2 regions of the Apibacter sp. B3935 genome follow, and region 2 is predicted to be linked to the other one. Evidence: riboswitches for the same ligand, from Rfam matches in the RefSeq annotation. Region 2 holds a riboswitch; the other holds the start of a gene.
What was found. Region 2 has a riboswitch for S-adenosylmethionine ahead of GFV00_RS02465 (PLP-dependent aspartate aminotransferase family protein). Riboswitches for the same ligand answer to the same signal wherever they lie in the genome.

Region 1: another riboswitch for S-adenosylmethionine. It lies ahead of GFV00_RS09270 (TonB-dependent siderophore receptor); the one in region 2 lies ahead of GFV00_RS02465 (PLP-dependent aspartate aminotransferase family protein).

Annotation. Positions count from the first base shown of each region.
Region 1 covers NZ_WINL01000005.1:49,919-54,358, reverse strand. The annotation lists gene GFV00_RS09270 (TonB-dependent siderophore receptor) at 1-1,901, opposite strand, end outside; SAM riboswitch class I at 2,008-2,106, opposite strand; gene GFV00_RS09265 (MFS transporter) at 2,183-3,331, opposite strand; gene GFV00_RS09260 (ATP-dependent Clp protease ATP-binding subunit) at 3,447-4,440, opposite strand, start outside.
Region 2 covers NZ_WINL01000001.1:579,474-583,913, forward strand. The annotation lists gene GFV00_RS02455 (SDR family NAD(P)-dependent oxidoreductase) at 1-711, opposite strand, end outside; gene GFV00_RS02460 (MerR family transcriptional regulator) at 833-1,141, shown strand; SAM riboswitch class I at 1,462-1,559, shown strand; gene GFV00_RS02465 (PLP-dependent aspartate aminotransferase family protein) at 1,724-2,860, shown strand; gene GFV00_RS02470 (homoserine dehydrogenase) at 2,889-4,070, shown strand; gene bshA (N-acetyl-alpha-D-glucosaminyl L-malate synthase BshA) at 4,101-4,440, opposite strand, start outside.

The DNA of each region.
Region 1 (4,440 bases), on a different contig from region 2:
CCTTCCACTCCATAAGATTCTACTTTTGCATTAACAAATTCACTCGTGAGTACAATACGATCTTTAACTTTGATATAGTAAGCATCAGCCGTTACATATATTTTTTTAGAAGGTTTAAATGTTAAACCGGCACTCGCATTTATAGATTTTTCTTCTTTAAGTTTATCAATACCTAAAGCTTTTGCCAAAGGACTGTCATTTCTAAATATACCTTTAGAAACAACTCCTGATCCCGACGATGAGATACTGGAAAAAGAATTATTGAAATATTGCTGTTGCAGAGAAGGGGCTCTGAATCCATTACTGAAAGCTCCCCTTACAGCAAATCCGTTTACATATTCATAACGCACCGCCAACTTTCCTATCCAAGAATTACCAAAATCGGAATAATGCTCATATCTTCCTGCCAAATCACCGGAAAATTTTCCTTTTTTAAATGCTACATCCGCATAACCGGAGGCATTATTTCTGTCCTCCTTTAACGCATTTTCAGAAGAAAATCCTATAAAACCTTGTGCTCCCCCCTCTCCCAGTATATCGGTGGGAAGAGTAGATGCTGTTGCCGGATTACCAAATTTATCGTAACGCATCCATGAGCCTTCTTCTCCGGCCTTTATTCTATACTGTTCGTATTTAAATTCTCCTCCGAAGGCAATAGAAAGAAGTGTATTTATTTTTTTAGAAATATCCAGATTGATAGTATTTTGCATAAACTCATGTCCCCCGGCTTTAAATTCCGTTGGAGAATGTATACCCAACGAAGCATTGTTTGTATGCGTAGCCTTATAATTAAAGAGGTTTTCTCCAAAGGTATTACTTATATCTACCATCCAATTATTATGCATATATCTTATTCCCGTAGAGTTAGAAATATCATAAATAGTGGATTTTAATAAAGGTTGAAATCCTATCGGATAAAGTTCTTTAACTACATTAGTTTTTTCACTGGGAAGTCTTCGGAATTCAGCTCCTTCTCCTTGTCTTAAACTTGCTCCGCCGAATGAATAGAACTCATACTTTTCGGATAATGGATAAATGGAATTTATAAAAAACTGTTGATTTTTAATTTGAGCATCTCCTGCCCTGAAACGGAAGTCTTTTTGGGTTAAACCCATTTCTGCCATAATTTTTTCATCGTTTATTCTGGCCTGATCGGGATCCGGTGCAAAATCATAGGCAAAATTATCACCAAACTTGTCCAGATTATTATCATATGAACGATTGGTTTTATTTCTTTGGCTGACTACAAAAGAAAGATTGATACTTCCTCCTTTATCTCCTAATTTAGCACCGTAATTTCCGCTAAAATTGTAAGTTTCCCCGTCATTTCTATTGGTTAATCCATAGGTGATGGATGCCGAGCCGCCCTCATTCTTTTTTAAAATAATATTAATTACACCGGCAATGGCATCCGAACCGTATTGAGCTGCAGCACCATCTCTCAAAACCTCTATTTTTTCTATTGCTGAAACGGGTATGGCACTTAAATCTGTACCCACAGATCCGTTACCTACCGTATTTTGATAGTTGACTAATGAGGTAGTATGCCGTCTTTTTCCATTCACTAATACCAGAACCTGATCGGGACCCATACCTCTCAAGGTAGCCGGATCAATATGTTCCGTTCCATCGGAAGAAGATTGGCGAACTGAATTGAATGAAGGTACTAAATAATTTAATAAGTCGTTAACGGTTAACTGAGGAGATGCCTTTTCTATTTTCCTGACATCTATTACGTCTATGGCAACGGGAGAATTTACTTTGGTTCGTTCTGAACTTCTGCCACCGACTACAACAATCTCTTCAAGATCAAGGGAATCTACGGCCCGTTTTTCTTGAGCATCCACATAATTGGTAAATTCTAAAATTAAACTTACCATTAACAAAGAAACTTTTTTCATTATCTTTCTTACAGTTAGTAAATTATATTTATTAAAACTGTATCAAGAAAAACCGGAAAGGAAAAAAGAAATTATTCACAACTCAACACACTCACAACTCGCGAATCACTCATCTTTCCCCTCAGGGCTGGAATTAGCACCAAGCCTAAGCAGGCCGGTTGCCAAGGTTTCACAGGGCCAGTCCCTCCACCTTTCTTGATAAGTGATGTAAATATACCATAATTTTCATAATAAAATAATTTTATATTATATTATTTTACCTCTAAGATAAAGAAATAAATTTACTTTATCTTAAAAAATCTTACCAAGAAAATTATTCCTATTCCAAACAAGGAAATGAAAGTAAAAGATATTTGTAATGAAAATTTTTCAGCTAAAAAACCAATGCAAGGAGGGCCTAGAAAAAAACCGATAAAACCAATGCTGGTAATAACTGTAAGCGCTTGTTCGGGCGAAGCTGTTTTTGAATTTCCCGCTAAGGTATATACTAAGGGTACGACTGCAGATATTCCCAGTCCAACAATAACGAACGAAAGAAGTGTAGTTAGTAATGTTGGAAATAGAACAGCACAGATCATACCTATAAAAATTAAAGATCCGCTGATGATCAACGTAACTTTTGAACCGAATTTTCGAACTACAAAATCAGAAATGAATCGTCCGCAAGCCATGGCTGCCATATAGGCAGTCAATCCATATCCGATATATTTTTTATCGGCTTTCACTATATTCCTCATATATTCATTGGACCAATCGGTCATCGTTCCTTCAGAAACCATAGCAAAAAAAGCAAGAAATCCCAATACAATAAGATTTTTATCAACTCTGATAAATTTTGATTTTTTCGGTAATTCCATTGGTTCTTCTTTGGCTTCATCCGGCAACAAGTATCTGAATAACCAAAGGGAAACCAGAATTCCTATGGAAGAATATAAAATAAAATGCTCTGAGGGTGGAATATTTTTAGCAATCATTACTGCTCCTAACCAAGAAGCAAAAAAACCTCCAATGCTCCAAGTACCGTGCATGGAGCCTATTATTTGGCCTTTATAGGATTTTGACACATTAACAGCTTGTGTATTTATAGCTATATTGGTTAAATTACCTATGGCCCCGTAGGCTATTAAATTGAGTTTCAATTGCCATAATTCACCGCAAAATCCAATCCCGATTAAAAATATAAAGTAAAGAATGATAAATGTAAGAGTTGATTTTTTGCTTCCCAGCTTTTTTATTAAATTACCCGCAAAAGGTAACGTAATAAGTGTTCCGATGGATAAAAATAGTAAAACCAATCCCCAATTGGAATCGGAAACATTCATCGATAATTTAATCGTTGGAATTCGTGAAGCCCAAGTCGCGGAACTGCCTCCAAAGAAAAAAAATAAAAGGGTTACGGCCATTCTGGGCAAATGTTTTTTGTATATCATTGTTAATTCTCTCGGATTTTTTATGGATTGTATCTATTTATTAACTACTCCGGTATTTATAAAATAAAAAAAACCTGCTTGATTCAATCAAACAGGCTCTTCATTAATTATCTTTTTAATCTTTTGTCGGGGATTCTTTTTCCACCTCCCGTATTTTAATTTCCGTACTGTCTTTTTCTTTATTTAATCCAATATAGAGATGGTCTCCGTCATGTATCGATGAATTAATAATTTCTTCAGCGATCACATCTTCCACATATTTCTGGATCGCTCGTTTAAGCTGACGTGCACCGAAATTTTTGTCCCATCCTTTTTCAATGATGAATTCTTTAGCTTCCGGAGATAATTCTACTTCATATCCAATTTTAGCAATCCTATCGTACACATTTTTCAATTCTAAATCTATAATTTTAGATATATCTTCCTTTTCCAAATTATTAAAGATGATAACATCATCGATCCTATTAAGGAATTCAGGCGCAAAAGTTCTCTTTAAAGCGTTTTCTAAAGTAGATTTTGCTCTTATATCGGAAGATGATTTTTTGGCAGAAGTTCCAAATCCAACACCGTCACCGAATTCTTTGAGTTCACGAGTTCCGATATTGGAAGTTAAAATGATTATTGTATTTCTAAAATCTATTTTTCTTCCCAAACTATCCGTAACATGTCCGTCATCTAAAATTTGCAAAAGGATATTAAATACATCCGGATGTGCTTTTTCAATTTCGTCTAAGAGGATTACAGCATAAGGTTTTCTTCTTACGGATTCTGTCAATTGCCCTCCTTCTTCATATCCTACATATCCCGGAGGAGCTCCAACTAATCTAGATACGGCAAATTTTTCCATATATTCACTCATATCTATTCTAATGAGAGCATCATCTGAATCAAATAATTCTCTGGCAATAACTTTTGCTAATTGAGTTTTTCCAACTCCGGTTGCTCCTAAGAATATAAATGTACCTATAGGCCTGTTAGGATCTTTTAATCCGGCACGGTTTCTCTGAATGGCTTTTACTACTTTGTTGACCGCTTCGTCCTGACCGATTATTTTTCCTTTCATCAGATCTTTCATTTGAGCAAGTTTTTTAAGCTCTCCTTCTGCAACT
Region 2 (4,440 bases):
TTGATCGGATGCCAGGAAAACAGCAGCCGCCCCAATATCTTCTACCGTTCCAATACTACCCATCGGATATATAGATTTAATCATTGTATGAAAATTTGTTTTCCCTTCTTCGCTTAGCTGTTCTAAATTATATCGTAGAAGCGGCGTATCGATACTTCCCGGAGCAATAGCATTAACCCGAATTCCATCTTTTCCTGCCTCAAAAGCCAATGATTTAGTAAATGAATCTATACCGCCCTTAGTCATGGAGTAAGCAGTAGATTCTCTTCCCGGTAACATTCTGTGTGAAAAATAAGATGAAATATTAATTATATTTCCTTTGGATTTTTTCAAAGATTGATACAAATTTTGAGTCAGTATATAAGGTGCTTTCATATTAAGATTAATGTGTTTATCTAATAAATCTTCAGATGTTTCTTCAAAAGGATTAAAACGACCGATTCCTGCATTATTAATTAACACATCAACTGTCTTTACTTTTTCTAAAATTAGTTTACCAACTGAAAATAATTTTTCAATTTCCGTTAAATCCGCAGAAATCAGAGAAACAGTTACGTGATACGACGAAAATTCTTCTTTGATTTTGTTTAATTTTTGAGGATCTCTGGCAATTAGAACAAGATTTGCTCTTTGTTGAGCGAAAGCACGAGCAATGCCCAAGCCTATTCCTTCTGTAGCGCCGGTTATAATAACATTTTTGTCTATGAGCATAATATTTAAATTTTAATTATAGTTTATTGTTAAATATTTACATTTTATGCAAATTATTTACAATTACAAATTTAACTTTTATTATGTATATTTACTTCAAATAATGTAAATAATTTACAAAATGAATGAAACCAATCATTTATCTTTCGATTTTAAGTTTTTAGAGCAATTAATTGTGGGCATTGGCGAAGTTTCTCAAATAACCGGAATTCCTACCCGACAAATTAGGTATTGGGAAGATAAAGGAATTATCAAAAGTCTTACAGAACAGGAAGGAAAAAACAGAAGATACAATTATGAAAATATTAAAAAAATGATTCTAATAAAAGAATTATTGGAAGAAGGGTTTACATTAGATGCTGCGTCACAAAAATTAGACAGTCGAATGCAAATGATTGAAAATGTATTAAAAAAGCTTACCAATAAATAAAATCAGTATCTAATGAATGGGTTGTTAAAATATCATTTACATTGTATAATATTATTATTGATCTTACTATAAATCATGCCCTAGTATAAAATATTTACCATTGCAAAAAAATGTATTTTTTTAAACTTAGAATTAATTTCGACGGTTATTTAAATGCTTCTGTAGGTAAATTGATTTATATCTAGCATACTTTATATCTTATATTATAATGATTATTAAAGATACAATACCTTTATAAATATTATAATAAAATCGTTTTTTATTGGAAATTAAAAAATAAAACTTATCTTTGTAATATATTTAACGATCATTAATAAAATTACTTATCAAGAAAGGTGGAGGGAATTGGCCCTATGATACCTTAGCAACCCTCTTATATGAGTAGGTGCTGCATCCAACCGTAAAGGAAAGATAAGTCGAAACAGCTTACATACAAATACAAATAATACGAGCTTCTTTCGACCTACAAAAAGAAGCTAATTCATAATTTAGAATTTAAATTAAATGGGAATCTTGTATAAGTTGTTTTATGATGATTAATGAATTTTAAGGCATTTATTAATTAGAAAAAACAACCTAGTCATGAAATTAGAAACAAAATTAGTACATATTTCTACTCCTGATGTACTTACCGGAGCTATCTCTACTCCTATTTACCAAACCTCTTCTTATGTTCAGGAAGAACCGGATGTGAATAAAGGATTTGCTTATACAAGAACGGCTAATCCTACACGTAAAGTTGTAGAACAAGCCATTGCTGAATTAGAGGGTGGTATTGCCGGATTTGCTTTTTCATCGGGATTGGCTGCAACGGATTGTGTTTTAAAGTTATTAAAACAAGGGGATGAAATTATTGCTGTAAATGATGTTTATGGAGGTACTTATCGAATAGTTACTACAGTTTATAATAAATTTGGTGTAACCTCTAAATTTATTGATACTACTGATATTCAAAATGTCTTACAAGCAGTTTCAAATAAAACTCGCTTCATTTGGCTGGAAACCCCTACAAATCCTACTTTAAAAATATCCGACATTGAAGAAATCGCTAAAATTTCCAAGCAAGTGGGAGCACTATTAATTGTAGATAATACTTTTTTATCTCCTGCTTTACAACAACCGATACGTTTAGGAGCAGATATTGTTGTACACAGTGGAACTAAATATCTTTCAGGACATGGAGATGTTTTATCCGGATTTATAGTTGTGAAAGATCCTAAAATAGCCGAAGAATTAAAATATTTACAAAATACCTCAGGGGGCGTACTCTCGCCTTTTGATAGTTGGTTAACCTTACGCGGAATTCAAACTCTATCTCTGCGTATGGAAAAACATTCACAAAATGCTCAAAAAATTGCTGAATTTTTAACTACACATTTCAAAGTAGATAAAGTATATTATCCCGGATTAAAAAATCATCCCAATCATCATATTGCGGCCAAACAACAAAAAGGGTTTGGCGGAATGGTATCTTTTAGTTTAAAAGACGATACTTTAGAAACGGCAAAAGATTTTTTAACACGTACCAAAATTTTTCTTTTAGCTGAAAATTTAGGCGATGTTAGGAGTTTGGGTAGCCATCCTGCCACCATGACCCATAAATCAACCCCTCTTGAAGTTCGTAAAGAAACAGGAATTCAAGATTCTTTAATTCGTTTATCGGTAGGAATTGAAAATGTAGATGACCTGATTAATGATATCAAACAAGCTTTAGATTAACGGTTAATTTTATAAATTGAATAATTAAATGATAAGAAATAAACTTAAATTAGGAATTTTTGGGTTTGGATGTGTGGGAACGGGATTGTATAAAGTGTTAGAAGAAGCCGAAAGTGTAGATGCAAATATTAAAAAAATATGTATTAAACATCCCGATAAACCGAGATCAATCGATAAAAAGTATTTTACTACCGATAAATACGAGTTATTATCGGACCCTGAAATTGAAGTTATTGTCGAATTAATAGATGACGCTGATGCTGCTTTTGATATTGTTTCAGAGGCCATGAAAAACGGAAAAGCTGTAGTTTCGGCAAATAAAAAGATGATTGCCGAACATTTACCTGAACTTCTAAAGTTGGAAAAAGAATACCAAGTTCCCCTACTCTATGAAGCCTCTGTTTGTGCCAGTATTCCCATTATCAGAAATTTAGAAGAATATTATGACAATGATTTGTTAACATCGGTTTCGGGAATTTTTAATGGTTCTACCAATTTCATTTTAACCAAAATGATCCATGAAAAACTTTCTTATCCTGTGGTTTTAAAAGAAGCTCAAGACAAAGGATTCGCAGAATCAGATCCTACCTTAGATGTTGAGGGAATTGATCCTAAATATAAATTGTGTATTATTCTTTTTCATGCTTTTGGACTTATTACTAAGCCGGAATCTATATTTAATTTTGGAATATCAAGAATTAGTGATTTCGACTTGGAATTTGCTCGTCAAAGAAATTTAACAATCAAGTTAATAGCAAGATGCAATAAAAATAATAATGAAATTACGGGTTTTTGTGCTCCTACTTTTATAGAAAAAGAAAATACATTAGCTCATGTAAATTATGAATATAATGGAGTGGTTTTAGAAAGTGCTTTTTCTGAAAAGCAACTGATGATTGGTAAAGGTGCCGGAGATAAACCCACCGGATCTGCCGTACTTTCTGATATTTCAGCTTTAACATATGATTACAGATATGAAAACAAAAAATATATTCATCTAAATAAACAATTACAATTAGTAGATACTAAAATTTATAAAGTTTATGTGAGATATCACGACCAATTTTCCGGTTTTGATGATTTTGAGTCCATCGAAGAACAATACAGCAGCCTTTCAGGTAATTATTTTATAGGTTTCATCTGTTTACATAAATTAGCGAATTCTTCATGGATTAAAGACCCGAATATAAATGTTATTTTTTTCAGCTGATTGGGTTGATAAGTATGTAAATTTAACTATTTAGTTATGATTGCACAATGCTCGGTCATACAATTCTTTATATATAGGAATTATCTTAGAATTATCAAAAAGTAAAGCTTGGTCTTTCGCTTGTTTTTTGAAAAGTGAAAGCATTTTTTCATCTTTCAGCAGCCTAATGGCATTCTTTGCCATGGAAGGAACGTCACCAACAGGTGATACAAATCCTGAAAAACCGTCTTTATTAACTTCTGTAATTCCCCCGGCATTACTTGAAATAACAGGTATACCACAGGCCATAGCTTCTAAAGCTGCCAATCCGAAACTTTCTTGTTCAGAAGGTAATAAAAATAGATCTGCAATACTTAAAATTGAAGATACA